3 regions of the Paenisporosarcina macmurdoensis genome follow, and region 1 is predicted to be linked to each of the others. Evidence: riboswitches for the same ligand, from Rfam matches in the RefSeq annotation. Region 1 holds a riboswitch; each other region holds the start of a gene.
What was found. Region 1 has a riboswitch for thiamine pyrophosphate ahead of tenA (thiaminase II). Riboswitches for the same ligand answer to the same signal wherever they lie in the genome.
Positions count from the first base shown of each region.

Region 2: linked by a shared signal. The riboswitch ahead of thiT (energy-coupled thiamine transporter ThiT) and the one ahead of tenA (thiaminase II) in region 1 are both predicted to bind thiamine pyrophosphate.
Region 3: linked by a shared signal. The riboswitch ahead of ACFPYN_RS00350 (ABC transporter substrate-binding protein) and the one ahead of tenA (thiaminase II) in region 1 are both predicted to bind thiamine pyrophosphate.

Region 1 is NZ_JBHSRI010000018.1:495,160-505,578, reverse strand. It holds gene ACFPYN_RS12315 (DEAD/DEAH box helicase) at 1-281, shown strand, start outside; gene ACFPYN_RS12310 (diacylglycerol/lipid kinase family protein) at 346-1,245, opposite strand; gene ACFPYN_RS12305 (ATP-dependent helicase) at 1,771-3,936, shown strand; gene ACFPYN_RS12300 (hypothetical protein) at 4,002-4,928, shown strand; gene coaW (type II pantothenate kinase) at 5,045-5,875, shown strand; gene ACFPYN_RS12290 (cold-shock protein) at 6,067-6,267, shown strand; TPP riboswitch at 6,479-6,581, shown strand; gene tenA (thiaminase II) at 6,668-7,351, shown strand; gene thiM (hydroxyethylthiazole kinase) at 7,353-8,144, shown strand; gene thiD (bifunctional hydroxymethylpyrimidine kinase/phosphomethylpyrimidine kinase) at 8,135-8,968, shown strand; gene thiE (thiamine phosphate synthase) at 8,916-9,599, shown strand; gene thiW (energy coupling factor transporter S component ThiW) at 9,601-10,089, shown strand; gene ACFPYN_RS12260 (ribonuclease HI family protein) at 10,234-10,419, opposite strand, start outside.
Region 2 is NZ_JBHSRI010000003.1:40,105-50,523, reverse strand. It holds gene ACFPYN_RS04180 (hypothetical protein) at 1-67, opposite strand, end outside; gene ACFPYN_RS04175 (DUF4870 domain-containing protein) at 123-485, opposite strand; gene ACFPYN_RS04170 (M20 family metallopeptidase) at 543-1,613, opposite strand; TPP riboswitch at 1,750-1,854, shown strand; gene thiT (energy-coupled thiamine transporter ThiT) at 1,951-2,535, shown strand; gene map (type I methionyl aminopeptidase) at 2,789-3,538, shown strand; gene ACFPYN_RS04155 (TspO/MBR family protein) at 4,186-4,941, opposite strand; gene ACFPYN_RS04150 (polyphosphate kinase 2 family protein) at 5,049-5,825, shown strand; gene ACFPYN_RS04145 (M3 family oligoendopeptidase) at 5,878-7,680, shown strand; gene ACFPYN_RS04140 (GNAT family N-acetyltransferase) at 7,685-8,230, shown strand; gene ACFPYN_RS04135 (DUF4395 domain-containing protein) at 8,413-8,835, shown strand; gene ACFPYN_RS04130 (beta-class carbonic anhydrase) at 8,902-9,456, opposite strand; gene ACFPYN_RS04125 (nitric oxide synthase oxygenase) at 9,631-10,419, shown strand, end outside.
Region 3 is NZ_JBHSRI010000002.1:69,336-79,754, reverse strand. It holds gene ACFPYN_RS00375 (M24 family metallopeptidase) at 1-194, opposite strand, end outside; gene ACFPYN_RS00370 (M20/M25/M40 family metallo-hydrolase) at 209-1,567, opposite strand; gene ACFPYN_RS00365 (ABC transporter ATP-binding protein) at 1,948-2,667, opposite strand; gene ACFPYN_RS00360 (ABC transporter permease) at 2,681-3,448, opposite strand; gene ACFPYN_RS00355 (thiamine-binding protein) at 3,445-3,735, opposite strand; gene ACFPYN_RS00350 (ABC transporter substrate-binding protein) at 3,736-4,743, opposite strand; TPP riboswitch at 4,973-5,082, opposite strand; gene ACFPYN_RS00345 (hypothetical protein) at 5,253-5,753, shown strand; gene ACFPYN_RS00340 (trypsin-like peptidase domain-containing protein) at 6,024-7,430, opposite strand; gene ACFPYN_RS00335 (sigma-70 family RNA polymerase sigma factor) at 7,863-8,342, shown strand; gene ACFPYN_RS00330 (nuclease-related domain-containing protein) at 8,773-9,636, shown strand; gene ACFPYN_RS00325 (hotdog fold thioesterase) at 9,888-10,280, opposite strand; gene ACFPYN_RS00320 (fatty acid--CoA ligase) at 10,365-10,419, opposite strand, start outside.

The DNA of each region.
Region 1 (10,419 bases):
AACAACCTGAGCTTAAGGTTGATAAAAATGAGCAGTTAAACGAAAATATCACGAAATTGTACTTTAATGGTGGTAAGAAGAAGAAAATCCGTGCCGTGGATTTTGTTGGAACCATTGCTAAGCTAAGTGGAGTAACTGCTCAAGATATCGGGATCATCAAGATTCAAGACAACGTATCTTACGTGGAAATTCTAAACGGTAAAGGTGCTATCGTATTGAAACAGATGAGAGATACAACTATTAAAGGGAAATTACTAAAAGTTCACATAGCAAACAAATAATAATATTATGTAAACTTAAATATTCCTAAACAAAACGCAGTTGCTACTTAAAGCAACTGCGTTTTTATTCGCTTTCAACCGGTACTAAAAATTGAATGGATTTTGGCTTTAATTTAATCTCGATAGGTGTTTGTAAATATATTTCTCCATCAGTATCTACATTTTTCGGTTCCTCTGTACGAATGATAATATGTTGCCCGGTGTAATGTGTTACATTCGTCAAATCATCCGGTATCACATCTGTTTGAGCGAGTGAAAACCATTCGCGAATTGCTAACATGGTGGACGATTGAATTAACAAAACATCCAGTACTCCATCACTAGGATCAATATCATCGAGCGGGAAGCGATGGGTACCAATTGATTTTCCATTCATAACGAGGATCATGACCGCGTGCTCATCATAGGATATGCCATCAATCTCAAGATAAATTGGAAAAGGTTCGCTTTGTTTAAACGTTTGCAATGCACTCATAAAATAGCTTAACTTGCCGTATTTCCCTTTTAAATCAGGATTAATATTCTCAGAAGCCTCTGTAATTAAGCCTATTCCAGCAAAATTCATAAATAAATTATCATTAATCTGTGCAATATCAATATCCCGTACAATACCATTCACAATTTCATGTGCCGCTGCGTTTAAGGCGAGCGGAATTCCCAAAGTTCTTGCGAAATCATTACAAGTGCCCCCAGGAAGTAAACCTATAATCGGAAATTCATCTACATTTTCCAACACTTGTACTGCCGTATGCAACGTGCCATCTCCACCCATTAAAAATAGAACGTCCGCATACGAAGCCTCCATGCAAGCGTTTTTAAATTCTTCAGCTGAAAACGTTTGGACAATGGTTAATTGATGACAATGCGTCGCAATAACGGGTACAACTTGAGATAAAGACTGTTCTGCGGAAGCTTGACCTGCTTGTCCATTAAATAACAGAACCCCATGTTTAAATCTTGGCATATTTTCACCTTCTTATGATGTGTAATTTAAATTAAATCATTTGAGTTTACTATAGCATATTTCATGTGGGGTGCATGAATTGGCAAATCAAACGCATGAATAAACGGCATATTTATTTCTATAGCTGAGCGAGTATGGCAAGTCTTACCCATTAGTGCAGATACAGAAGACTATTGCTAGAAATGTTCCTAAAGATGATTCAATTCGCAATCAACCAATCAGTTGTAACTTTGTTAATCAGACAACAGTTAAAATCACACTAATTCACTCTCATTTAATAGAGACGGATTATGTAGAAGCAACATCTGATACGTTTGCGCCGCTTATAATGGTTGGTCAGCAATAGTAAGCCATCTAAAAAGTTACTTAGAAACTGGAAAACCTTTGCAAACCATCCTGGCGTAAATGATTTAATAGTAATCGGACAAATAGCATCACAAAAAAAGCTCTGTTATACTCATAAGTATGTTTTAAATCGTTGTCTTTTATAAGATAGCGATTTTTTTGTTGAAAAGGAGTTTTACTATGACCGATTTTTTTGATAGACAAGCGAGGACACATAATGTTCGTTTGAATAAAGTGCAACAAAAAGCGGTTCTCCAAACGCAGGGACCCCTGCTATTATTAGCATGCCCTGGCTCTGGAAAAACGACCACACTAATTATGAGGATTGGCTATTTAATAGAAGAAATTGGGGTTACACCTAAACGAATCAAAGCAATTACATTTAGCCGTGCTTCGGCGAATGATATGAAATCACGCTACGAACAGTTTTTTCCATCATTAGGACAAGTCGATTTTTCGACGATTCATAGTCTGGCGTTTTCAATCGCATCACGCTACTTGAAGAGTCAAGGAATTGCTTTCACTATGATTGAAGGAACGCCAAATTCGAATATCCCTATGAAATCACAAATTTTGAAAGATCTTTATAAACAAGCATTGAAAGAAGATTGTTCAGATGATCAATTGCAAGAGATGATGCACTTCATTAGTTTTATCAAAAACTATATGGTTCCTCAGTCGGAATGGGGTCAAGAAACCTTACCAAATAAGGAAGCTGTCAAAATTGCCATCCAGTATGAAGCTGTAAAATCACAAAATCCTTCCCATTTATGGCTCGACTTTGACGATTTACTTGTCCTTGCATATGAAGCCTTATCCAATGACGAAACGATTCATGCTGCTTTTTCTAATTTGTATGACTATGTGTTAACTGATGAAAGTCAAGATACTTCGCGTCTTCAGCATGCAATTGTTGAACAACTCGTATCTTCTCACCAAAATCTATGTGTGGTTGCAGATGATGACCAAACAATCTACTCATGGCGAGCTGCAGACCCATCGTATTTGCTCAACTTTAAAGAGACCTATCCAAACGCAAGCATATTGAAGATGGAACAAAACTATCGTTCATCACCCAATATTGTCTCAGTGGCCAATCAATTAATTAAAAGAAATACAAAACGATACAAAAAAGAGATGTTTACAGAAAACAGCATGAGTAAAGACATTGAATTAAAACAATTACATGATGACCAAGCTCAAATGCGTTATGTCATTTATGGCCTGCTAGATTTAAAAGATACAGGAAGTGCAGCCATTTTATTTCGAAATAATGCGAGTGCCATCCTCTATATCAGTGAACTTGAGCGGCGAGGTATCCCGTTTTATATGAAAGATGTAGATCAACGATTTTTTTCTCACTGGGTTGTAGAAGATATCTTGAATTTCATGCGCTTAAGTTTTAATTTAGAACGGAAAGATATTTTCTTAAAGGTTGCACGCAAATTCAATTTGTATTTATCAAATGATCAAATTCGTAAATTTGAACGTATAGAAGAGGTAGGCAATGTCTTTCAATTACTATCGCGACACGTCCAATTAAAGGAATATCAAATACAATCCTTGCTAGCCTATGCAAAAGTATATGAACAAATGAAGATTTCACGCCCTAAAACTGTCATCAAGCTAGTAAGGGAGCAACTTGGTTTTGAACAAATGTTACAGAATCGAGCCGAAAAATTTGGCTTTCGAATTGAAGTATTACTTGATATCTTGAGCACACTTGAACAAATAGCTGAGCCTTATACGACAATGGAAGCATTTGCGAAGCGATTAAAAGATTTAGATACGCTCACACAAAAAGCCAAGAAAATAAAAGATCCGAAAGCTGTTACACTTTCAACGTTCCATAGTGCCAAAGGATTAGAATTTGATCATGTGTATATGATTGATTGTCATAATGGTACGATACCTTCTGAAGAAGATACGCGTGATACAGAAAAGCTTGAAGAAGCAAGACGCTTATTTTACGTTGGAATGACAAGAGCTCGACATCATCTCGAATTGTTGACATATGTAGCAAAAGACGGAAAAGATAAGACGGAATCCCGCTTTGTAAGTGAAGTTAGAAGTATTATATTAAAAAATAAAAAACAACAAGAGCAAGCAATTTACCAAAAAGAGCATGCGCATCCACACACTATATATGAAGCCAACGCACTCACTGTGGGATTAGCGATTGTTCATACAAAGTTTGGTGAAGGGCATATCGTTCGCATCAAAAGTGATCGTGTAATTTTGCAATTTGCTGATACTCAAAAAGAACTCTCCATTCAAATGATTCTGGATAAAGCTTTGTTAGCAAAAAACATTCCACTTGAGCAAGGCAAACCGATTGTTAAGTGATTGTTACACGAGCGTCATAAAGTATTGGTAGTATAGGTAGGAATCTATAAAGGTTGGTGGTTTATATGAACAAAAGAATTAGCTTAAGTCAAGGTAAACTAGAAAAATGGGAAGAATCATTTGTTCCTGAAAAAGATATATTTTTTCTACGTGAACAAGATCTTCACTTACTCCAAGAATTCGGGAAAAATTGCTTATTATTCTCTAAAGAAGAATTTTCAAATCATCCTACGTATGCTGCTATTTCATATGCAAGTAGCTATACATATTGGACGTTAACAGAGGATATCACGACAGTTGTGGTATTACCGCATCGAGTATTTCCTTCTTTGAAAGACTCCGTTAAGACAGCTGTTTTAACGATTCAACACGAAGTAGGAAGAGGTCTTATTTTTGAAGGTAGCTATTTCGAAGGGATATTAAGAGAACCAGCTAAGTCATTACTTTTACCTTATGAATTCGTCTCTAATAATCAACCATATATAGGCATCCAAAAAGAAGTTTGGAATCAACTGCCAAAATCGTTGAAATCAGATTTACTAAATCGAATTGCCTATGATTATGATACACCAGGAGTATTTGATCCATATGTTCCTGCTGAAAGTATGACAAGTACTTATAATAATACCTATCCAAATCAACATGGCCCAAATTGTTTATCATCCACTTTGTTTTTGGCTGCTTCCATTTCAGAAGGTGTAATGCTCGATTGGATAATTAAGGAATGGGTTCATCCTACGACATTTATGAATGGACTTGCACAACTAGGCTATAAAGAAGCTCCTCTTTCAAAGGATGCCATGTTCCCGCATGATATTTTAGTTTGGAGAGACAAGCAAGAACACATTGTGCATGCGAGTTTCCATATTGATAAACATTATTTTTTCAATAAAAATGGACAAACATTCTTCAACCCATGGAAAACAGTTCACATGAGAGAGCTAGATGAACAGTGGGGTATGCACACTGTAAAAGTGTATCGAACCAAGTAAGTTAAAATAAATTGTTGTTAAAACGGATGGTTTTCTCTAAACTGTATATAATTACGTATGAAAATTTGAGCGTCGCCTAAAAGCGATGCTTTTCATTTGTTCAAAGGAGAATGAACATGGTCCAAGCAATAGGCATAGATGTAGGCGGCACTTTAACCAAAGTAGCTTTCTTTGAACATAATCAACAACTAAAATTATTACATTTTCCATCTGTAGATCTACATATAGTAAGTGAATGGATTACCTCGTATAAAGAAGATATTCAAATTGGCCTAACAGGTGGTCGTGCGGAGCAGTTAAAAACATTTTTACGTTCTCATGAAAATCTTCAATATTTAGTGGAATTCGATGCAACGATTGCAGGAGTGAACTATCAATTAAAAAAAGATAACCACGAATTTACGGATGCAGTGATTACGAATATTGGAACAGGTACATCTATTCATTCACTCAAAGGGACTGAACACGAACGAATTGCTGGTACCGGTATTGGAGGAGGCACCTTACTCGGAATGTCTGCATTAATGACCGGAATTCATCAATTCGATGAAATCGTCGAACTATCAGCTTTAGGTAGTCGCTCAGAGGTAGATATGTTGGTGAGTGATATTTACTTTGGCAACAAAACACCTATTGATGGAGGATTAACGGCGAGTAATTTTGGAGATGCCGGACTAAGACCCCTAATGGAACGATCAAAAGAAGATGTATTAGCAACAGTTCAAGGATTAGTTGGAGAAGTTATTTCCACGTTAAGTATTCAATGCGCTTTTGCTGAAGACATCGAACATATTGTCTATATTGGTTCCACTTTAGCGAACAATGAACCGCTTCAAAAGATTATTGGAAATTATACTAAGCGTAAAAAACGAACACCAATATTTCTCACAGACAATGGTTACAGTGGTGCAATTGGCGCTCTTTTAAGCAAAATAGATGGAAAATAATTCATAATTAAATTCCATTTTTCTTGAAAATGCATTAACTTTTCATTTGCAATAATCGGGAATTCATGTTACATTAATAGAGGATTATTTTTGTTCGGATATGAGTAAGACTTGTAAGAGATTTATCTCCACGATTTGAGCAAGGATAGTAACACAATGTGTACAATTGTACACGAGGAGGATATACACATATGGAACAAGGTAAAGTGAAATGGTTTAACTCAGAAAAAGGTTTTGGATTTATCGAACGTGACGGCGGAGACGATGTATTCGTACATTTCAGCGCTATTCAAAGCGAAGGTTTCAAATCTCTTGACGAAGGTCAAGAAGTTACTTTTGAAATTGAGCAAGGCCAACGCGGTCTTCAAGCTACTAACGTAAACAAAGCTTAATTTTAAAAATTAACCTATAAACAGACTCTCCTCGGAGAGTCTGTTTTTTTTCGTGCATAAAGACAAAAGGACGCGAGAGCATTTGAGCGCACAAAATGGAAGCGACAAATAGCATAGCGGTTCCCATAATGTAGGGGTTCAGAATAATTTTGTAATTTATTTTTGAGTGTTTTATTTTTATATGCTATAGTTGTGTCGACAAAAGAATATCGCTATCCACTAGGGGAGCCGTTTAACGGCTGAGACGAGCAGAGCTCGGACCCTTTGAACCTGATCTGGATTATACCAGCGGAGGAAAGTGGGCGAACGTATGCTTATTTGTATTTTTCTGCTACCTACAATCGCCGCTTTCCTTTACTGGAAAGCGGTGTTTTTATTTGCCAAAAAGGAGATGGAGTAGATGACATTTTGCAAAGAAGTACGTATTGAGTGTAATGATTTATGGGAAGCGAGTTTCAATCACCCCTTTGTAAAAGGAATTGAAGACGGGACATTGTCGCTTGATGTGTTTAAGTTTTACGTGATGCAAGACGCCTATTATTTAACTCATTTTGCAAAAATTCAGGCAATTGGTGCTGTAAAGGCTGTGGATTTGAAAACAACTAAAAGCTTTGCTCATCATTCCGAGCAAACTTGTGCTGCAGAAATGGCTTTACATGAGTCATTTATGGAATTGCTTAGTGTGAACGAAAAGGACTGGGCAAATTTTGAGCCATCTCCTAGTGCCTATGCTTATGTTTCTCATATGTACCGTTCGGCAGAAGGAGATTTGGCAGATGTATTAGCTACAATTCTTCCATGCTACTGGCTTTATTATGAAATAGGAGAACAGTTAAAAGATGCTAAACCGGATCATCCCATTTATCAAAGATGGATTGCTACATATGGATCGGAATGGTTTAGTGAGCTCGTGAATGAACAAATTGACCGAATGAACCATCTTGCAGAGAACTTGCCGGACAAAAGACAGAAAGAATTAAAAGAAAGATTCCGCCGAAGTAGTTATTACGAATGGAACTTCTGGGAACAAGCGTGGACGATGGAATCTTGGACAGTAGAGGATCAAAACAAGGTGGGGGTGTAACATGTTGGATTCATTACGCACGAAACAACCAATTGTTCACTGTATCACCAATCATGTGGTGTCAAATTTCCTGGCAAATGGTTTATTGGCGTTGGGGGCTTCCCCGATTATGGGAGAGGCACATGAAGAGGTAGAGGAACTGGCTTCATTAGCAGATGCGTTGTCGTTAAATATAGGGACTTTGGATAAACAATCTTTACAGAGCATGCTTTTGGCGGGTAAAACGGCGAACAGCAAAGGAATTCCGGTCGTATTAGATCCTGTTGGAGCAGGAGCTACTTCTTTTCGACTTGCTGCTACTCATCAGTTGCTTGATGATGTGGATATTACTGTACTGAGATGTAACGTAGGAGAATTGGCTGCGATTGCTGGCGTTGAGTGGCAGGCGAAAGGCGTAGACGCGGGTGAAGGTAATGTAAATGTCGTCGAATTGGCTAAGCAAACAGCACTGAAATATCAATTCATTGTTGCAGTAACCGGAGAGACAGATGTTGTGACAGACGGCGAGAAGACGGTTGAAATTCCTTATGGGTCCCCACTTATGTCATCAGTGACAGGAATGGGTTGTCTATTAAGCAGTGTGGTTGCGTCCTTTTTAGCGGTATCACCGGCAAATGATTTGGTAGCCGTTTCGAGAGCGCTTCACTATTACGCGATTTGTGGAGAAAGAGCAGCACAACTTTTAAAAGGTCCGGGAACTTTCCAATTCGCTTTTTTGGATGAGCTGGCAAAACCGGATAATCTTAATGCTGGAGAGCGAATCCGTGTAGAGGATGGTGTCTTATGGAAATGATGAAACAAGTGCTGACGATTGCCGGATCAGATTCAGGTGGTGGGGCTGGGATTCAAGCGGACATTAAAACATTTCAGGAGCTAGGGGTTTATTCCACTTCAGTTATAACTGCAGTAACTGCTCAAAACACACAAGGAGTGACTGACATTTATCCAATGGCTAGAAATGCTGTAGAAAAACAACTCGATGCTATTGGTACAGACTTTCAGATTGCTGCTTTAAAAACTGGCATGCTTTTTCAAGCGGACATCATCGAAGCAACGGCCCAAGGAATCAAAAAGTATGACTGGCAAAACGTTGTGGTCGATCCAGTCATGATTGCAAAAGGAGGAGCATCCCTTTTACAAAAGGAAGCAGTTTCTGCTTTGATAAAACATTTACTTCCTTTAGCTACTATCGTGACACCAAATATTCCTGAAGCGGAAGTCTTAAGCGGTTTAGAAATCCATGATTCGATTTCGCGCTTGCGAGTGGCTGAGAGAATCATAGCTACAGGTGCAAAGGCAGTCGTGATAAAAGATGGGCATGGAACAAATCGATTTTTCACAGAGGACTTTTACCTCGACTATTTGGGAGATTCAATGATTATTCGCTCACCGAGGATTGTGACAAATCAAACACATGGTACTGGCTGTACCTTCTCAGCCGCACTAACAGCAGAGTTAGCCAAAGGAAAGAAAATGGGAGAAGCTTTATATACAGCAAAACAATTCATATATGCCGCTCTTGCTCATCCGTTACATATTGGTTCGGGTCACGGACCGACCAATCATGCTGCATACAATAAAGCTGCTGTTAAGGAAGTGGTGCAACTTGTTAAATAGACCAGCGATTTATTTCATAATGGGAACTGGTAACGCTCGAAAGAGGGACCCGTTAGTACTTCTTGAACAAGCACTTATTGGAGGAATAAGCCATTTCCAGTTGAGGGAAAAGGGTCCGGAGGCATTAACAGGAATAGCCTTGAAAAGGTTTGCTTTGGAATGCCAAAGACTGTGCAAAGCCCATCGAGTGCCGTTCATTGTTAACGATGATGTAGAATTAGCGATTGATATCGGAGCGGATGGCGTCCATATCGGACAAGATGATCTACTATGCGAACTAGTCCGCTATCGTATTGGAAAAGAGAAAGTTCTTGGAGTTTCAGTCCATTCAATGGAGGAAGCAAAATGTGCCGTTGAAGCGGGAGCGAATTACCTTGGAATGGGGCCAGTTTTCAGAACTCACTCGAAAGTAGATGCAAAAGAACCGGTAGGGGTTAATAAAATCATGGAAGTCTCTAGACAGTATCCGGAGATTCCAATAGTAGGAATAGGTGGAATTACGCCAGACAATGCAGAAACCGTTTGGAAAGCCGGTGTTTTCGGGATTGCCGTCATTTCGGCATTGGCAGATGCTGAAGATGTTATAGGGGAAGTAAACAGATTCAAGGCTCTAAGCGAAAGGGGGAGGTAACATGAAATCTAAGCAAATAGTGCTAATGGCAATGTTTGTTGCGATAGCTGTCGCTGGTGCCGCTTTTGTTTCGTTTCCGGCAGGAGTCGCACGCGCCTTTCCAGTTCAGCATGCTGTTAATGTTATGGCGGCAGTTCTGTTTGGTCCAGGACCTGCTGTATTAATTGCTTTTTTGACGGGTGCCATTCGTATATTGACAGGAACAGGTTCGCTATTAGCATTTCCAGGTGGAATGATTGGAGCATTTTTGGCAGGAATTCTTTACATGGTTTCTGGACGAGTATGGTTTGCAGCGGTAGGTGAAATAATTGGAACGGGCATTATCGCTTCATTGGTCGCTGTCCCATATGCCAAAATATTAATGGATACTGAAGTAGCAGCACTTTTCTTCATGCCAGCATTTTTGGTTTCGAGCTTAAGTGGCGCTTTGTTAGGTGTCGTCTTAGTGGTTAGAATAAATAAGCTTAAAATAAGGCATGTTTTGTATTAATGGTTTTCTTATGTTAGGAATAACATAAGGGGCTGACCCCATAAAGGTCCAGCGAGCTGTTGGGGCTAGCGATATGTAATTCAAAGCTCTAAAAAACTTATACTTTCTATTTGTAAACATAAGGACCCTTGAGCATTTGAGCGCTCAAGAGTCCATTTTTCGTATAATAGCTTGACGTGCTAATTGGTCAGCTGCAAGATTTGACTTAGACGGAATCCATTTAATAAAGAAGAAATCAAATGTATCAGCAATCTCTAAAGCTTGATCTAGCCATTCTTTATACACGGGGCTTTTAACAAATCGTTTTTCAACAGCAGCAACGACAACCTG
Region 2 (10,419 bases), on a different contig from region 1:
TTTTCACGATTGGAATAATGATTGGTGCAAATTTTATAGCTGTTTTAACTAAGTTACCTATTTTCATATATATCGCTCCTATCACTATTGTATAGTGGTGTATTTCCCGAAAGTAAGAATTACTAAACCTCTTGTATTACTTTAATTCCTTGAACAATGTTCCAAATCAATACAGCAATCGACAAAATCCCATATAACAACATAAACAATATAGGAATGCCTGCAGACATGAAATCAAAAGAGGAAGTCGCAGTTGGTGCAATCGAATAATCCATAGTACTATACATGGTTACTGAACTAACCATTAAAACAATAAACCCTATAACGCCTAAAGCGACGGGAATCAAATGTGATAAAAAAGACCGTTTTGCATGGTGCTTTACTAAAGTATCAGGTGAAATAAAGTACACAATTAGTGGTAATAAAAATGGAGCAAATAAAACACTGAAATAACATAAAGCGGATAATACACGGCGATTATCCAAAATTACTCCTCCTCTAAACGATAGTACCTACTAATACGGTGCACCATGCAAATGGTTTCATCTTAATGCATGTTTTGTTAGAATATCTGCATATTGTTCCACAGAGGATAGTAACACGTATTCGCCAGGACCGTGCCAATCGTCACCACTTGGGCCGAATTCAATAGCACCAGCACCCGTCTTCGCATAATAGCGAGTATCTGCGGCTCCATGCTGTCCAAATAACACGGCATCTTTTTGTGTTACTTCAGCTGTTACAACTGCAAGTGATTGAACAAAAGGATTATCTTCAGTTGTCGTAATTGCTGGTGTTTTACCTCCAGGTTTCACGATATTTTTAGGATTAATTGATTGGGCAAGCTCCGTCATTTCTTCGATAATATCTTCCCAATTTTGACCTGGTACAAAACGGATATCGTAATTGACTTCACATTGATCTGGTACAACATTATAACGGTCACCTGCTTGAATTTTAGCCAAATTGATTGAAGGATATTCATAATATTCATTGCTTGCTTTAGTGAATGGCAATGTTTTTAACTTCTCATGGAACACATAAGAAGCTTCAATAGCATTCGTACCTTCCCAAGGACGGGATCCATGTGCTGCCTTTCCGAAAAGTGTTACAGTAGCATGTAAAATTCCTTTAGATTGCACACTTAGTTTTAAACGTGTGGGCTCTCCACATATGACAAAATCACCCGAGCGTCCAATCTCAACGAGATGACCTGATGTTTTTCTTCCACCTGTTTCTTCATCCGTTACAATATGCAAAACAATCCGCTGTTTTAATTGTTCTTTAGCTGAAGAAATGCGACGAAAAGCTTCCATCATTGCTGCAACGCCAGCTTTCATATCCGCTGATCCACGACCATAAAGGCGATCGCCATCAATAACTGGATTAAATTGCTCGATTTTTCCAGGAACTACATCTACATGGCCATTCCAAACGATGGTAGTTGGACCTTGTCCTATTTCTGCGTGAATCATTAATCGTCCTTCATTCTCTATAATTTCATGTGTGATTTCATGACGATCCAACCATGTAGAACAAAAGCGAAGTGCCTCATTTGCACCATCCTCAGTATCACTTTTAATTGCTACTAAATTTTTCAACAATTCGATCATGTACCTTCACATCCTTATTGAATTTTATATACTCAGTATACTGATAGAGACTCTAGAAGTCACAGTACTACTGAACCCTCTTGCTTCTTTTCCCCACTTTCTGTACAATTAACCCGTAATATGAAAATTAGATGTTAAGTACCACAAGGGGAGCCTGTAATGGCTGAGAGTGAACGAGAAAAGTTCTAACCCTTAGAACCTGTAAGTTAATGCTTGCGCAGGGATGTGGATAGAAACCGACTCCAACGACGTCAGGCTCTGTCCTTGAGGTCGTTTTTTTGTGGTTTTTTTCACCCTGACATGCGATTTGCAGTACATCGCAAAAGGAGGAAGAAAGATGAGAAATCAAAAAGTTTTACTGCTAGTAGAGATTGCGATTTTTGCTGCGTTGGGGTTTGTATTGGATTTTGTTGCTTTTAAAATGCCGCAAGGGGGATCTGTCAGTTTAGTGATGATTCCAATTGTTTTAATGGCGTTCCGCAGAGGGGCATTAGCCGGCGTTATAACTGGGTTGCTAGTTGGCCTGTTGCAAATTGTTTCAGGATTAATATCAGTGACCCCGTTGTCATTTAATTTTGTAGTTATGCAAGTCATTCTAGATTATTTAATTGCTTATGGTGTAGTTGGATTCGCAGGATTGGTGCGATCACAATACTTTAAATATGCACAACAGAATAAACGTGGAAAATTGATAGTCACGATTGTTTCTGCTGTATTTATTGGTTCGTTCTTGCGTTATGTTATTCATGTTATAACCGGTATTTTCTTCTTTGGCATGTATGCTGAAGATGCTAATGTATTTATGTACTCGACTATTTATAATGCAACTTACATGATCCCAGTATTTCTATTGAGTGCTTTCGTGTGCTCATTACTTTTCTTAGCTGCCCCACGATTACTTGAACCAAATAAAACGGTGTAACGCGTTGCTCACTGGCTATCATGTACATTTGATAACAAGTGGACATAAACTGACTTGAATGGTCGGAAAGCGTCTTCTGGCGTTTGAAAATCATCTAATACTCTTAAAAGACAAGAGTTAAAATGTATATAAAATAAATCAACCTAGTAGATTGATTTCCTGAATGTTCAGAATGGTCCTGGCATATGGGAAAGCATCTTTTCTTATGGTATAGTATGGGATATATATTTTGAGAAAGAAGGATTTTAAGAATATGATTGCAAAAACAACTGAAGACTTTGAGTCGTTAAAAACAATAGGCAGAATCGTTGCTGAGATTCGCGACGCAATGCGTGCAGCAACGAAACCCGGTGTGACAACAAAAGAAATTGATGAACTTGGCGGACGTATGTTTGAAGAAACAGGAGCAATCTCAGGTCCTAAAGGGGAGTATGATTTTCCTGGTTTCACTTGCATTAGTGTAAACGAAGAAGTTGCGCACGGAATACCAGGTTCACGCATAATAAAAGATGGTGACCTCGTCAACATTGATGTTTCTGGATCTCTTAATGGCTATTTTGCAGATACAGGCATTTCATTCGCTGTTGGTGAAGGCCATAAGAAAATAGAAAAACTTTGTGAAGTCGCAGAAAGCTCTTTTGATCGAGCGATGTTAAAAGTAAAAGCAGGTGCACGCTTAAACCAAATCGGTAAAGCTGTTGAACGCGAAGCTAAACTTAATGGCTATACAGTCATCATGAACTTAACAGGTCATGGGATTGGTAAATCTCTTCATGAAGCGCCCCAACATATTCTGAATTATTATGATGCTTGGGAACCAACTATTTTGAAAGAAGGAATGGTTTTAGCAGTAGAGCCGTTTATTTCTGAAAAAGCGGAACATATCGTGGAATCTGGAGACGGCTGGACATTTTTAACGCCAGACAAATCTCTGGTCGCACAAATTGAGCATACAGTCATCGTCACAAAAGGCGAACCCATTTTAATTACAAAAATCAATTAACACGAAAACACCAACTGAGCGATTGCGCAGTTGGTGTTTTTTAAAAATATTAGAAAGTATAAGATTTTTCAAGCTACACCTTTTAACTTGGCGTAGCTATGTCTAGCCCCAAGCGCCAGCTCGCGGGGCACCTTAATGGGGTCAGAAAGACGATTTCACTTTTCATCTTTCTAGCGCCAGTGTCGAGCTAGAAGGCGCTTTCCGCTTTTTCTTAGAAGATAAGAAAGTATATAATTTTAATTCCATAAACCCAGTGTTTCAGGTCCTTTGGTCAAAAAGATGATTCATTACTATTGTTGATTTCCGTTTCAACGCCCTTTCATGTTTCGAAGCTAGCGTAGCGATGCAGAAACAGGCGGACGCTTTCCGCGGGGCGGTCGGTGAGCCTCCTCGGTCACTTCGCGATCTGCGGGGTCTCACCTGACCCGCTGATCCCGCTGGAAAGATATTGGACGAACTGTGATTCGTCCGATATCTTTGCGACGAGTAACCGCAGGAGCACATGTTTTTGCAGTGACGAGGAGACTGAAGCCATGCCCGCGAAAAGCGTCCACCGTAGCGAAAATTAACAGGCTACTATGGTTACACTTCTTAAAAGTACCTGTCGCACTTTGCACGGTTTTTCTTAATTAAATAGTAGTGAATGATTAACCTTGTACGCTTTTTGGTGATGAGCTAGAATTGCGCATTGATTTCTTCATAAATATAATGCCTGCAAGCATAACGGCACTTAAAAAAAGAGCAGCTGTTGAGACAAGTAGTTCATCAAAGCCATTGCGAACGGCTATACCAACAAAAGCCCAAATAAAGACGAGCACATAGGCGATATCAAAATGATGGTAACGAATGTGTAGTGCAAGTGCTGCACCGATTGTCATCATTATGACTGCCCATAAGGGATCACTTAATCCCCAGCCATCCCATTCATAATAGGTTAGAACATAACTAATATTAGCAATTGTTGCGACACTGATCCATCCTAAATAGATGGAAATGGGCAGACGACTCGTGATGTGGTTATCTGATACTGAATATGTTTTGTATAAAAGGATAAGTGTAATAAGAAATCCAATCATAACTACGACTGTTAATAAAAATTCTTCATAATGCCACAAGTAAATCCATGTTATATTCAAAATACAACTAATGATAAACAGAGTTGAGCGCTTTAAATAGGCAGCATCATCTTGTTTACTTTTTTTCCACATGCCAACTAGCCAAACGATTAACAATACGTATATGACAGACCAAATCGAGAATACATATCCAGCTGGTGTAAATAAAACTGGAAGACGATTGGAAATTTCACCTGTAGTTTGATTATTTAAAGGCAAAATATTAGCTAATGCATTAATAACAATCACACTAGTCAAAGCAATGACCATAAGTGCGAAACGACCCATAGCGTTCACCTCCCATACTTTAGTATAACGTCATGCCACAGTAACAACAAATACCTATTTACCAAAAATTTCTGTAAAATAACATATAAACGAATGGAGGGTTTAAGATGAATGTTCAATTAAGTGAATTACGCATGGAAAAACCATACGAAGATAACAAAAAATACAAAAAAGAATTAAAACAGCTCCAATACGACATGTTAAACGTTCAGCAACATTTATTCAACCAAAAAGTGGGATTAGTGCTTGTTTTCGAAGGCATGGATGCAGCAGGGAAAGGGGGAGCAATTAAAAGAGTAACAGAGAGATTGGACCCGCGAGGTCTTGTCGTTCACCCAATTTCAGCCCCACACCCACATGAATTAAGGCACCATTACTTACAACGTTTTTGGCGAAAGCTTCCTCAGCACGGTCAAATTGGTATCTTTGATCGTTCTTGGTATGGACGAGTATTAGTAGAACGGATCGAGGGATTTGCTACAAAGCCACAATGGAAGCGTGCTTTCAAAGAAATTAATGACTTTGAAAAATCATTGACGGATGAATCATACATTGTGGTGAAATGCTGGTTACACATTACAAAAGAAGAGCAATTGAAACGTTTTGAAGAGCGCCGAGAAGACCCCTACAAACAATGGAAATTAACCGATGATGATTGGAGAAACCGTGATAAATGGGCAAACTATGTTAGTGCTGCAGAAGACATGTTCAAAAAGACACATACTGAACATGCACCTTGGATAGTAATTGAAGCAAATGATAAGAAAAATGCACGTGTCATTGTTTTAAAAAGCATTCTAGAACATATTATGCAAGTGTGCAAAGAAAAAGGCATTCCTGTTATTAATCCACAACCCGATGTTTCGCAAGGCGAAGAAGCATGATATAATTATGTAGTATTTTCGGAAAATTTAGAAAGACATGGGGGAAATGAGATTGACTACCAAAACATATGCAGAAGTATGGGATTTAGATGTATTTTTTAAAGGGGGAAGTTCATCTCCTGAGCTTCGCGAACATTTAAATGCTTTAAACGTTAAATTAGATTTATTTGAACAAACATTATCAACTTTTGAGGTACCAAAAAATGAATCAGACGCAGATAAAATCGTATTAATTATAGAAGAAACGAAACAAGTAGCAGAAAACTTATCACAAGCTGGAGCTGTCGTTGGATGCTATTTAGCTCAAGATACAACAGACAAACAAGCAACCTTACTACAAGGTGAAATCGGTTCATTAGGAGCTCGATTTTCTTCGTCCATGTTAGTTGTACAACAACAACTGTCTAGAACAGAAGACAGTGTGTGGGCTACGTTGATGCAAGATAATCGATTAAAAGAATTTGCTTTCGTGTTAAATGAATGGCGAGATGAAGCAAAAGAATTGCTGTCAGAAAAAGAAGAAGACATGATCACGGCACTTGGCGTGGATGGTTATCATGGATGGAGTCAACTATATGATTTATTAGTTGGTGACGTGAAAGTTCGTGTCACAGTTGATGGAGAAGAAAAAGAGTTTTCTGTTGGGCAAGCGAGTAACTTAAGTTCTCATTCAGATCCATCAGTTCGTAAAGAATCGTTTGAAACACTTGAACAAGCTTGGACAGACAAAGAAGAGTTCTTTGCAAAAACACTAAATCATATGGCTGGTTTCCGATTAGCGGTGTATAAAAAACGCGGCTGGGATTCAGTATTAAAAGAACCACTGGATATGAATCGTATGAAGCAAGAAACATTAGACGCTATGTGGGGAGCAATTAGTGCTCATAAAGCACCTTTTGTAAAATATTTAAAGCGTAAGTCGGAGTTAGTTGGTGCAGACGCGATGCATTGGTACGATTTAGATGCACCTGTTACTGAATCTACAGAAAAAGTTTCGTATCAAGAAGGCGCGGAATTTATTTTGAAACAGTTTGGCAAATTCGGTCCAGAACTTGAGAAATTCTCGCGCAAAGCATTTGAAGATGAGTGGATTGAAGCTGAAGATCGTCCGAATAAACGTCCTGGTGGATTCTGTACGGGCATGCCATTGTCAGAGCAATCTCGAATATTCATGACGTATAGTGGAACAATGTCTAATGTTGCAACACTTGCTCATGAACTTGGCCATGCTTTCCATTCGCATGTACTTCGACCTGTACACTGGATGAATCGTCAATATGCAATGGGAGTTGCTGAAACAGCTTCAACTTTTGCAGAAATGATTGTTGCGGATGCCGCTGTAAAAGAAGCGACATCAGCTGATGAGAAATTAGCGTTACTAGAAGATAAAATTCAACGCAGTGTAGCATTCTTTATGAATATCCATGCTCGTTTCTTATTTGAAACCCGTTTCTATGAAGAACGTAAAAAAGGAATCGTTGCAGCTAGCCGTTTAAATACACTAATGGAGGAAGCACAACGTGAAGCATTCGGCGATGGACTAGGTGAAGTGCATCCTCACTTTTGGGCATCTAAACTTCATTTCTATATTTCACGAGTACCATTTTATAACTTCCCGTACACGTTTGGTTATTTATTCAGCTTAAGTATTTATGCAAAAGCAATTGAAGAAGGAAGTAGCTTTGAAGAGAAGTATATTGCATTACTTCAAGATACGGCTATCATGTCTGTTGAAGATTTAGCTATGAAACATTTGGGTGAAGACATCACACAACACGCTTTCTGGGAAAAAGGAATTGCACTATGTATTAAAGATGTGGAAGAGTTTCTTGAATTAACTTCATCTAAAGGGTGACTTTATGATTTTACTTGAAGGTCAAACTTGTTTTTTACGAACCTTACGTGAACATGATGCTGCTGAATTGGCTCATCTTGTGACGAAAAATCGATTTTACTGGTCTGTTTTTGAACCGAGACACCAAGATTCTTATTTTACAGCAGCTGTTCAACGAGAAAAAATATTGGAATCATTACATCATATGAAAAATCAACGTGAATTTAGCTTTGGTATATATGATATAAAAACAAATTACTTAGTGGGTCACATTTCCATGTATGGTATTAAAAGACTTCCTTTTTCTAGTTCATTTATAGGCTATTCCATAGATGAAATGAACATTGGTAAAGGGATTGGTACAGAAGCGGTCAAACTTGTTGTTAAATATGGAATGGAAGTTGTTGGTTTGCATCGAATAGAAGCCTATGTATCTCCACGTAATATTGGGTCGATTCGTGTTTTAGAAAAAGCGAATTTGCTACAGGAGGGCTTACTTCGACAACTACTTTTCATTAATGGAGAGTGGGAAGATCACTTCATCTATGCAATTCTAGAAAATGACTATTGAAAAGGTAAGGCCGCTTGGCGGAAATGGCGAATAACGATGAAAGGTTGGCTTCTCAATTGAGAAGCCAACCTTTTTTGTCGATTTCCCGGGAAATATATCGAGAGATAGGCGTATATATTTACAAATTCAAAAAATCATCATATACTATTATTATAAATCCTATAAGAATAGTGGGTATTAATATGAAAACAATTCCGAAGCCTCTCGTATTAGCTAATCAATGGACGATTGTTGTGTCAGTAGTCCTTTCACTTATAACTCAAACAGCATGGATCTTGCTGTTACCTTTAATCTCATGTCTTTTAGGTTTATTAGCAGGGTACAATCCGATTTTAGTTGTTGTAAAGAAATTTTTAACTAAGCCTTCTAATCAATATGTCCAAGAAGATTATGAGCAACTACAATTTAACCAGTGGTTAGCTGTAGGATTTTTAGTTATTGCTTGTATAAGTTATTTCATGAAATGGACTGTTTTGTTTAACATTGCAACGATAATGGTTGGTATTGCTGCACTCGTAGCCATACTAGGATTTTGTGTGGGTTGTTTCATTCGCTTCCAATACCAACAGTGGATGCATCGTCGAAAGAAATCAGTTGCACAATAACCTCAGCAAAACATAAAAAGAGAGCTGCCCTTAGTCATATTTTATGACTAAGGCAGCTCCCTTTTTTTACTTATCTTTTACCATATCTAATCTGCCTGTAGCAGGGTCAATGACTAAACCGTGGACTGGGAAACCTTTCACCATGAGTGGGTGATTTTTAACCATGTCTACACTATGTCTTACGCTTTCATGAACATCTTCAAATCCTCGTAACCACTCGTCTAACTCAACACCAGAATAGTTCAACATATTAATGGTGTCTTGAGAGATACCGCGATCAATCATTTTTTGTAGCATCTCATCCGGTTTAATGGCACTCATGCCGCAGTCATAATGACCGATAATATATATTTCTTCAGCACGTAATTCATAAACAGCTACAAGTAAACTGCGCATAATCCCTCCAAAAGGATGGTTAATAATTGCGCCTGCACTTTTAACGATTTTTACATCTCCATTTTTAAAATTCATAGCCTTTGGTAATAGTTCAAATAACCGTGCATCCATGCATGTTAAAATTACGACTTTTTTGTCTGGGAATTTTGTTGTAGTAAATTCTTCGTATTGTTTCTCGGATACAAATTTTTGATTAAAAGAAAGAATTTCGTTTAATAAAGTCATGTGTCAGTTCCTCCTATGTATATTACATTCTTATTGTAGATGATTTTTATGTAGTTTAGCCACTTTTATGTCACATTCCATTAGAAACATTTACGTCAAGACCTCTTATCTATTGAGAGGGAAGGAATTGTTGATTAAACTCAAATTATGTAGAAACACAAAGGATGAAATGATATGAATAACTCATTACTTCAAGATCAAGCACATGCGTTTCTTTCTCAATATGGAAAAGAAAGTGGACTGTCTGAAGAAACTATACATGAACGTCAATGCTTCATTAAAGACGAAATCGAGTCGATGGGCACCTATACGCACACCCTTGAAGAAATCACGTATGGAGCAAAGCTTGCTTGGCGTAATAGTGCAAAATGTATTGGCCGTTTATTTTGGGAAACACTCGACGTCTTTGATGCGAGGGATGTTAAGTCAAAAGAAGAGGTAGCACGACATATCCATCATCATATCCAGCATGCTACGAATGACGGGAAAATTCGGTCGACCATTACTGTTTTTCCAGCCATTAGTTCGCCTCAAACAGTACAATTGTGGAGTCATCAATTAATTCGCTACGCAGGTTACCAGGAGCAGTCTAGTGAGATTCTAGGAGATCCGGCTTGTCTAGAATTAACAATAGTTGCGCAAAGTTTAGGTTGGCAAGGTGAAGGGACTCCTTACGATATTTTACCGGTTATTTTTCAATGGAACGAAGAGCCTCCAAGTATGGTGGCAATTGAAAAGGCTGAAGTTCTTGAAGTACAAATCGATCATCCAATTAATTTAGACTGGAAATCTCTGAATTTAAAATGGTATGCCGTACCAATCATTTCAGATCGTTATCTTGAAATTGGTGGTTTGTACTATCCAGCACCTTTTAACGGGTGGTATATGGAGACTGAGATTGCAGCGAGGAATTTTGTGGATGCGTATCGCTATAATCGATTAAGAGATGTGGCGAATCAATTA
Region 3 (10,419 bases), on a different contig from region 1:
AATACAGTATGCTCGCCCGAAGAACGTAAGAATATTGCTGCTTGATGCACTGATCTAACTCCAACAAGAAGCGGCAACGCTGGATCAGAAGATTCTCTTGTTAAAATTAGCCAAGTATCAATTCCATATTTCTGCATAAGAATCTTTGCTTGTTCCAACTTTTCATGCACCAGTTCCATACTACTTCCCTTCATTATTTATCCTCCTTTTAATAAACTTTCAATGTTTTTTCTAAAACCATAGTAAGCTGATCTATCCCAAACTCTAAATCTTTTACTGAAATTCTTTCATTAACACCGTGAACTCTTTGAATAATTTGATCGAAAGTAATCTCAGGTGTCATTGGACAATAACCTAACACTGTAGCCTTGAATGGCTGGAAATATCGGCCATCATTGCTTCCAATTGTCATAAAAGGAACAACACAGGCATTAACTCCACTTAGCTTTAGACATTCCTCTAATCTAACTCTCATTTCTTCTGAAATTCCGAGGTCATATCCTCCATTTGTGCTAATCCAATTAACTACTGCAGTGGGGTCAATATTTTTGACCGTTTCCTGAACAATCTTTATTAACGAAGAAGTTTGTGTGCCCGGTAAAGGGCGAGCATCAAAAGCTAACTTATATTGACCTTTGTACTCTGTATTTTTTCTTCCTCCACTTATTTTCGTTAATGTAAATGTTGACTTCAACATTGCAGAAAACATCCTATTGTACTTGGTTGGAATATTTTTCAGTATTGATTTATAGTTATTTGATGAAAAATCGACCTTTAACTCTTTTGCTATTAGAGTTAGCATTTTCACAACTGACAATGGTAAAACTTCGTCTGGTAGTTGCAGGTTTTTAAGGCTATCAATTACCCGAAATGTTAATAGATCGACTTCATTTGAAGGAAGATACGGATTAGTAGACTTTTTGGGACTTAGTAGTACCGTAAAAGACATATTTCCCTTTTGACCCGTCTCTACTAAATAGAAAAGCTTACCCTCAATCTCTATGAGGAATCCTCCACCTTCATTCCAAACCGTTGCATCATCCCATAAAAACGGAAAATCACTTAGCAATCTTTTTAATCCATTTTCACTACCAGACTCCTCTTCAGAAGTTATTACTTGAATAAGTGGCTGTTTTAATGGCATACCTTTCAAATTTTTCATAGTCAATAAATGTGATATACCTATTTGCTTGGCATCAATTGCACCTCTCCCCCAAATTTCACCATCAACAATAGCCCCTAAGAAAGGATGATGTGTCCAGTCTTCCTCCTCTGCGTCTACAACATCAACATGTGAAAGGAGAACAGTTGGTGGATTTGAAAATCTAGCTCCTTGGTGCTTGTTATTTATTTCATACACCGCATCATTAAAAGGTTGGAGATCTTCTTCTCGTATCGAGATGATTAAATTTCCTTTTGTAGATGTAGTTTCGTGGTAGAAAGTATACAATCCATATGACTTTGCTAGTGACTGGAGATACAAGAGCCCCTTCTTTTCATTTCCATTGGATGTTGAAGTATCAATTTGAATATAATCTGACAATAGAGTCGACACTGAATTCATCATTGTTAAACACCTAATCCTTTTAGTAATAAAATTATTATATTATTCAGTTATTTATATAGATGTAAATTACTTTACATTATTCATATTTATTCTCATTATTTTCAAATGTCATTTTAAGACTAACTCCACTCTAATGATTAGAATATCCTAACCGTGGCGAGCGGCAATTTGTAACACGGAGGCCATATGAACGAAAGAGCTGATTAGGTGACAAACGTCACCTAATCAGCTCTTTTAACTGTATATTCTCTGCATATTTACCCACATTCAATATAAGCTGAGTTTTGCTAACTTTATCTCTTTAAAACCTCTATACCTGCTATTGGCTACCGACCGACAAATACCCTTTTCCACCGGTGACATCTGGCCTTTATGCTTTACTAAGAACCCCGTAATTCATTATAGATGGTTCGCTTCCATTGCAAAAACTCATCACTTAGAATAATGGATTCCTGTCTAGGCCTTGGGAAAGGAATGATAAATTCTTTTTTGATTTTCGCGGGCTTACCCGATAAGACAATGATTCGGTCGGAAAGATATAAGGCTTCTTCAATATGATGGGTAACTAGTAAAATGGAGCGCTTGTTTTCTTCCCAGATGGAAAGTAACCAGTTTTGCATGTCCAACCGTGTAAATTCATCAAGCGAAGAGAAGGGTTCATCCAGGCAAATGAGGGATTGTGGGCTCATCAGACTCCTGATGAAAGACACTCTCTGTTGCATTCCTCCTGATAATTCACAAGGATATGCGTGTTCATATCCCTTCAGTCCTGCTCTTTCAATCATTCGAATGGCTTCTAATTCATTGTTTTCACAAATAATTTCTCCGCCAAGCAAGATATTGTGAAGAACGGTCCTCCATGGCAATAAGGAAGGAGATTGAGGCGTATAACTGATGGCCCCTCTTTGACCATTCATCAGTTCCCCGTCCATTCGGATTTCACCAGAGTCCGGTGTATAGAGACCGCCAATCAAGTGAAATAACGTGCTCTTCCCACTTCCTGATGGACCTACGATTGTAACAAATTCTCCGTCATTTACATGAAAAGATAACTCATCTAGTACTTGATTCCCCTTAAAGGATTTCGAAATATTTTCCACACTGAGCTTAGTGTTAATTATTTTCCTCTCCTTTAGGTTTCCCTTTCACGATTAACTTCTCTAATGAAGAAATTACTGCGAAGAAAAATAAACTTAAAATCATAATGAGAAATATTGCTACAAAGACACGATCTGTGCGAAATGAAGACGATGCAAGAGTCATAAAGACTCCAATTCCTTCTTTGGCACCCAGCCATTCAGAGATTACAGCTCCCATAACGCTGTAGGTAGCAGCTATTTTCAGTCCTGAAAATAGTGAAGGTAACGCATATGGCCATTCTACCTTCCAAAAAATCTGTTTTTTTGATGCGCCAGCCATTTTCATATAATGCGTAAGCTCAGCAGTCGTTTGTCGAAAACCATCCAATGCAGCAATCGTGATTGGGAAAAAACAAACCATTGTGATGACAATGATTTTTGGTAGTAACCCAAATCCAAACCATATGACCAACAATGGAGCCAACACAATGATTGGAATATTTTGTGACAAAATAATAAGTGGATAAAGTGCTTCTCTAAGCTTTGGTATACGATGTAAACTGATTGCCACAATAAGGCCAACACCACTTCCAATCAACAGCCCAATAAAAGACAGCTTAATCGTTGACACTAAATGATTACTATAAGTCGCCCAGCCTGCTATTCCTTCAGTCCATATATCAGAAGGTGCTGGCAGCAGCCACTTTGGTATGTCGAATAACCAACAGGATAGTTGCCATATTGTTAATAAAAGGATGAGGACCAATAATGGTCTCCATCCTCTCTGGAAAACTTTTCTCATCGATATTTCTCTGTCAATTTATCCATCGATACGCCGCTTGGCTGATACAAGATTTTCACTTGAGAAATAACATTTACACAGCCAGCCTCTATCATTCGCTCATTCATTTTCTCGATAATGGAGAAAATTTCTGTCAGATTACCTTCCATTGTGGTTTCAAGTGGATGCACCTCATAGCGTATTCCTGAATCCTGTATAACGGAAATGGCTTGTTCAATAAATGGAATTGAATCTTCTCCATTATTTGTTTTCGGGATGATTTGAATACTAACTAAAGAATTTATCATTTATTTATTCTCCTTTTTAGGTAAAAATTCATTTGTAAAGGCTTTTTCTACATCTAGTTTGCCTTCTAATAATCCATTTTCATTCATCCATTGTGCGTAGTTTTCCCACACCTTTTTATCTTGAATTCCCCATTGGGATGCATCATCTTGATACCTTGGAGACAGCCACTTTTGACTTGCTTTAACTAATTCTGGATCCAACTCTGGAACAGCCTTGATTAAAACTTCCGCCGCTTCTTCTGGTTGTTCCATTGCGAATGCATAACCTTGGGATGCTGCTGTTACAAAAGCACGAACGGTATCAGGATTTTCTGCTATCAACTTCTCATTCGTTATTAGAACAGGTGTATAATAATCTAGCTTATCTGAGTAATCCGTCAGATATTGCATATTCAATTTCTCTCCACGAAGTTCCGCTTCAATTCCTGTCCATGCATAATAGATCCATGCAAAGTCTACATCTCTTTTTACAGCTGTAAAGAAGTCTGTATCACCCATATTTACCATATCAACTTTTTCTACATCTGCACCTTCTTGTTTCATTAAAGAAGAAATCACTGCTTTTTCAACTGGTGCACCCCAGCCACCATATGCTTTGCCTTCATAATCTTTAGGTGAAAGTATCTCTTTTTCTGCAGGTGACGCAAAACCAGATGTATTATGTTGAATCACGGCAGCAATTGAAACAATTGGTACGTCTTGAACACGTGCTTCTGTTAAGGATTCTTGATAACCAACTCCAAATTCAGCTTTTCCCGAAGCTACTAATTGATTAGCACCAGCTTCACCTGGCATAATAATTTCTACATCAAGACCTTGTTCCTTAAAAAACCCCTTGTCTCTCGCTACATATAAGCCAGTATGATTCGTATTAGGTGTCCAATCCAAAACCACTGTTACTTTCTTCAACTTTTCGCTTGCTTCATTGGTTCCAGAACTAGCGTCGTCTGTATTGCCACAAGCTGTTAACATCATCAAAATTAGTAGGTATCCTAACCATTTTTTCATCATTTTCTCTCCCCTTTTCTAAATCTGTTGAGAGCACTAAACGATGGAACGAAAGGAGGAAACATATTTTTTAGTAAAGCCAACTTCTTTCTCACAAACGCAGAATCACACCAAATCCATCTAACTAGGTGCTAAGAGGCATGCATACTGACAAATCTCTTAAACATCTTCTATTTGAATGAAAAAAAGCGCCCTAGGTAGGTACCTAGGACGCATATCAACACAAACAAGAATGTTTAAATATGTTCCCTACGCTGGTGTTAACCAGATCAGGTTCCAAGGGTGTGTATCTTAAGGATACGGTCTCAACCAGCAACACTGGTCCCCCCACATGTTTCAATTATGAAATTCGTTTAATGCTTTATCACTATTAACAGTGACACAAATTTGTCTAAGTTTCAAGATATAAATAGAAATATAGAAATTCTAACTTGTCATTCTGCATGTCTAAAATTTTTATACATCTCTCATCAATTTCCTGTAAAATGGAAAACAAGGGAGGTATCACCATGATGAACTGGAAACTCACTTCTTTACTACTGGCTATCCTGCTCGGCATTTCTATTATGTGGAGCGTCCAACAACCTGCCAACTTTGAAAAACTACAGCTTAAACATTATTCACTCGAACATGCTCAGCTTACTCTAGTTCTTCAGAACATGATCGAGCAATACGAAGAAGACGGCAATCAAAAAGAACTCGGCGAACAGCTACTTCGATATTCTGGATTTATGTTAAACATTCGCCCAGCTGGAGAAACTGCAGCCTACCGAACGTTCGACTTTGACTATGACATCCAAAAGGTGTTATACGAAGTTCATCGGAAAGCGCGTGGCGAACAAATAAAAGAATATGACATTAATCGACTAAAAACCGCATATGAATTACTCAGAACCTTCGAGGATCTAGCACTGAATAACCTTGAACACAAAACAGTCGCTGACTACGAAAACGACTTCGACCAATTCCTTGAACATTACGAAACTAAAAAACATGATCTGTTTAAATAAAAAGATTCCACAATAAAATCGTCATAATCCTATAACAAGAAAAAGCAGTTTGAAGATAGACTTCAACTGCTTTTTTCTATAGAAGTTCCTTTATTCTTAGGTTTAGATAAACTATATTGCTGTATATCGTACCTTTGCACTGGCCGCATGAGCCAACAAGCCTGAAAACCACATACCTTCTGTGGGTCTCAATCTCCCCACTCTTGCGGCTTTCTTGTGCTAGGCGAAATTGAACTCTTTTGTTTGTTCTACAATAACAACAGCTTTTGCTCAGTCATAAATAGCTATATCTGTGATTTGATACGTACCATATTCATCGATGACGACTGAATAATCTTTCACTCTCTCATACGTCGACCATTCACCTGCTGCATTCATAAAATCAAAGACTTCGAATGTGCTAACAACTGCATAATCTTCTTCAATGACAATGTCCGTTACTTCATTTGACGTGAATTCAAACATCATGCCTTGACCTGTTACTTCGTAAATGTAGTCAGCCATCTCGGTATATGCAGTACTTTCGAATAGCAGCATGTCTTCAATGTAGTAAAAGTCTTCGTAGTAAAGAGCCATTTCATAGTTATCTCGGAAATGTACAATAAAATCAGATAATCCTACCTCTTCAAAATAATACGTGTCGTCTTCTGTAACCTCTTCAGAATCTTCTTCTACATACTCTTCCTCTTCTTCTACATACTCTTCGTAGTAAGAATCTGCCTTGGCACTTGCCTCAGGATCATACTCGTAGTCATCGTAAAATGAAAAGATACTAGCCACTTCGTTTGAAGTCATCGGTGAATCAGACCAGCTTTGGAGTAGGTCCATCATCGTATACAACGGAATGGAAAATCCAATTGATTGATCTGCTGTCAGCAAAGCGGAATTAATGCCAATTACTTTTCCTGTTTTCGCATCAAGCAGAGGTCCTCCACTGCTTCCAGGAGAAATTTGCACGTCTACTTGGTAAACATTTTCGTACTGAAAATCAGATTCAAATGATCGATCAAGCCCTGTCAAATAACCAATTGAAGCCGAATTTTCTAACCCTTGTGGACTACCGAGAGCAATAACTTCAGAACCGATTTCTGTTTCGTTGATCTCCATTTCCAGTGGTACTTCTCCTGCATAATCATCTACTTGAATTAACGCTACGTCATACTCATCGGATATTCCGATTACACGACCAGTCGTTTGTTGACCATTCACATTACGAACAACCACTTCTGTGAAACCAGCCACCACATGCGCATTGGTTACAACTGTACCCTTCTCTTCGAATAAAAATCCCGAACCTAAACCTGTTTCTGTATAAATCGTAAACACACGAGATTGAGATTCTTTAATAATCTGTGTTTTTTCTTTCTCTTTTGATACGGGTGGAACCTCTTCCTTTGGTTTTTCTGTTTCTTCTTTAGGTATCTCTTCTGCTTCCGTTTTTACAGGGGTGAGTGGAATTTTCACTTCTTCTGTTTGAGCAATTTTCACTGGTTCATCTAACGCTAAAATAATGCCAAAACCTATGCCTACCAAAGCTAGTATCGACAAAACAATTGCTACAATAAGGTACGTCTTCTTTTTCTTTGATGACATACGGGTGACATTTAGTTGCAGGCCACAACTCGAGCAAAATTTCGCATCTTCACCATTCTTTGTGCCACATTGCATACAAAACATGTTTACCCACCTCCCTGTCAAATCTAATTGACATTATTATACAATATTCGCAGGTAAATAGACATATACAGAGATGATTAAATAAACTTATTTTAATGGTTTTTTGTAATGACTCTGCGTTTTTTGAGAAGAGTAATATGACATCTATTATCATATTCAAAATGACGGGCGAGGACACCTTCGGTTAGATAGCCACAATTTTACTATTCCAGATGAAATCATCTCTCTGGAAAGAAAAAAATACATGTTTCCCATAATAGGTTCCTTCTGGATATTCCACATATTTATTCTATAGTTTTAGAACTAGTCGAGTAGCCTCATATTTTTGGATGATAACGTCAATAACATGCGTTGGCACTGTTATTTTTTAAGCCTTACACTGTTGCTACCTAGGAATAACCCTGATGTGCACATTGGCAAGGCAGCGGAAAAATGGAGACTTTTGAAGACGTATTGGATAAGTTCGAACCTATGATTCATGCATGTATGCGTAAACTACACATCTATAAAAACTATGATTCATTCAAACAAGCTGGGCGAATTGCACTGTGGAAGGCTTGGCAACGTTATGACTCATCAAAAGGTAATTTTGCACCGTTTGCGTATCGTAGCATTTACGGTAGTTTGTTAGATGAATTGAAAAAAACGGTAATCGAAAAGAACATCATACTGGCTGATGATGAACTTCTAGAAATCATATTACACAGATCAGTTGAAACATCATTAGACTCGGAGAGATTAATAAAGGCGTTATCTCAATTAAACCTAGCTGAACAGCAACTCATTCACTTATTGTTCGTCGAGCGTTTTTCACTAGATAAAGTTGCTCTCCACTTCGGCATAACCAAAGCAGGCGTCAAGAAAAAAAGAGAACGCACTTTACAAAAACTTAAGCTCATCATGACTACCTAACAAAATCTTATGAGGTTCTATTAAAAATCAGCCAGGACATTTTATCCGTTGGCGAATTTTTTACTAGAGCCTCTTTTAAAGAGTGTTCCCATATCAAGAGAACATCTTCCATATTTTAACTATTACAACTAAACCGCTATTTTTTACAACTAAATCGGTCAAAATTACAACTAAATGCGCCATTTTTACAACTAAACACTCAAAAATAACAACTAAATATTTTCTCGCTAAATAGCACTTTTAAAGACTTGTCAAAAAGACATATTTTATGCTATTTTCAAATAAATCACTACAAAAATTCATCTATTAAAGGAGCATTCTTATCGACGTCAAACGAATTCCACCAAAAACGATTGAAATATACAAACGTCTTCTTTATCGCATTCCAATGAACCACCCGCTACGCCAAGAAATCGAAAATAAAATTCACATGACCGAAGCTGGATACTCTGGTGAATGCTATGTAGATAATTTTCTAAAACAAGTCACTTTTCCAAAACACTTTGCTATTTTAAAAGATATCCACATCCCCCTGACCGAAAATTCTTACCTCCAAATAGATACATTAATCATCACTCGAAAATGCATAACCATCCTTGAAGTCAAAAACATCAAAGGCAAAATTCTCTTTCAACGTACGCCTGAACAATTGATTCGTGAACTAAATGGAGTAATAACTACGTTTAAATGTCCCGAACAACAACTTAAACGTCATGTTTACAAACTACAGACACTATTAGAACATTTAAAAGTTAAACTTCCCATAAAAAGTTTAATTGTACTCGCCTACTCAAAAACACATGTCGCCTTGCCACCGCAATTCGCTAAAATTACCATGGGCTGCGATATCTCTGCTCATATTGAAGAATTCAACGATATGCCAGACCTCATTTCAGCGCAGGCATTCAACAATTTAGTGTCGTCCATCTCATCAAGATCCAGGGAATTCATCCCAAAACCTCTCGCACAGACCTACCACCTAGAGCTCGCACACATCCTAACCGGACTGTTTTGTCCAATATGTCATCAAAAAATCACTATGCAAAATCATTGTTCAACTTGCAATATCTCACGAAGAACTTTACAACAACTGGCCATAGAGGATTGGTTTTACCTAGTAAAAGATACAATCACTAACAGTGAATGCGTCCACTTTCTCGAACTGAAAGACAAATTCGCAGCAAGTTATATTCTCAAAAAACTCAAACTAGATACAATTTCTCAATACAAAAGCCGTCGCTATACTCTTTCACAATCCTTTTGGCTAATCAAAGAATCGTCATCTATTTTATAAAAAAAAGTGGCGGCTGAAGATGGAATCTCAGCCGCCCTTTGAATTCAAAACCTTGATTACTGCTTTTGGCCACCGCCAAAAGCCTTTTCTGTTGGAAAACCTCGCGTTACCGCTTCCATAATTTAACGATTACAACTAAATTCTATTTTTTACAACTAAATCGCTCAAAATTACAACTAAATGCGCCATTTTTACAACTAAACACTCAAAAATTACAACTAAATCGCAAACCATCAATATCCTGATTTAAGTCATTTCAATTTAACAATCGCCATCGTACATCTGGACACACAAATCAGCTTTTCATTTTCATCGACAATTTTAATATCCCATACCATGGTTGTACGCCCTCTATGGAGAGGTGTTCCTATTGCCGTAACGATTCCATCCTTTTTTCCACGGATATGGTTCGCATTAATCTCAAGTCCAACAGCAGTTTCAGTTTCTTGATCAATTAAATTCAAAGTTCCAAAACTGGCAACCGATTCTGCTAACACAACCGATGCTCCTCCATGAAGATGCCCATAAGGTTGGTGCGTAGACGAATTTACCGGCATCGTTGCTGTGACCCGATCCTTCGTCATTTCTCCGAATTCAATACCCAATAAACCTATAATTGTTTCTTCCAACGGTTTCATTTCCATTTTTAAATCCCTCTCTTTGGCAAGAATAATGAACACGAAATTCTCCTAGCCTCTTTCAACTAAAGCCAGGAGAATTCTTTCACTTTACTGGTTCGCGCTCTCTGCACGTTGTTCCCGTAATAGGAACTTCTGAATTTTA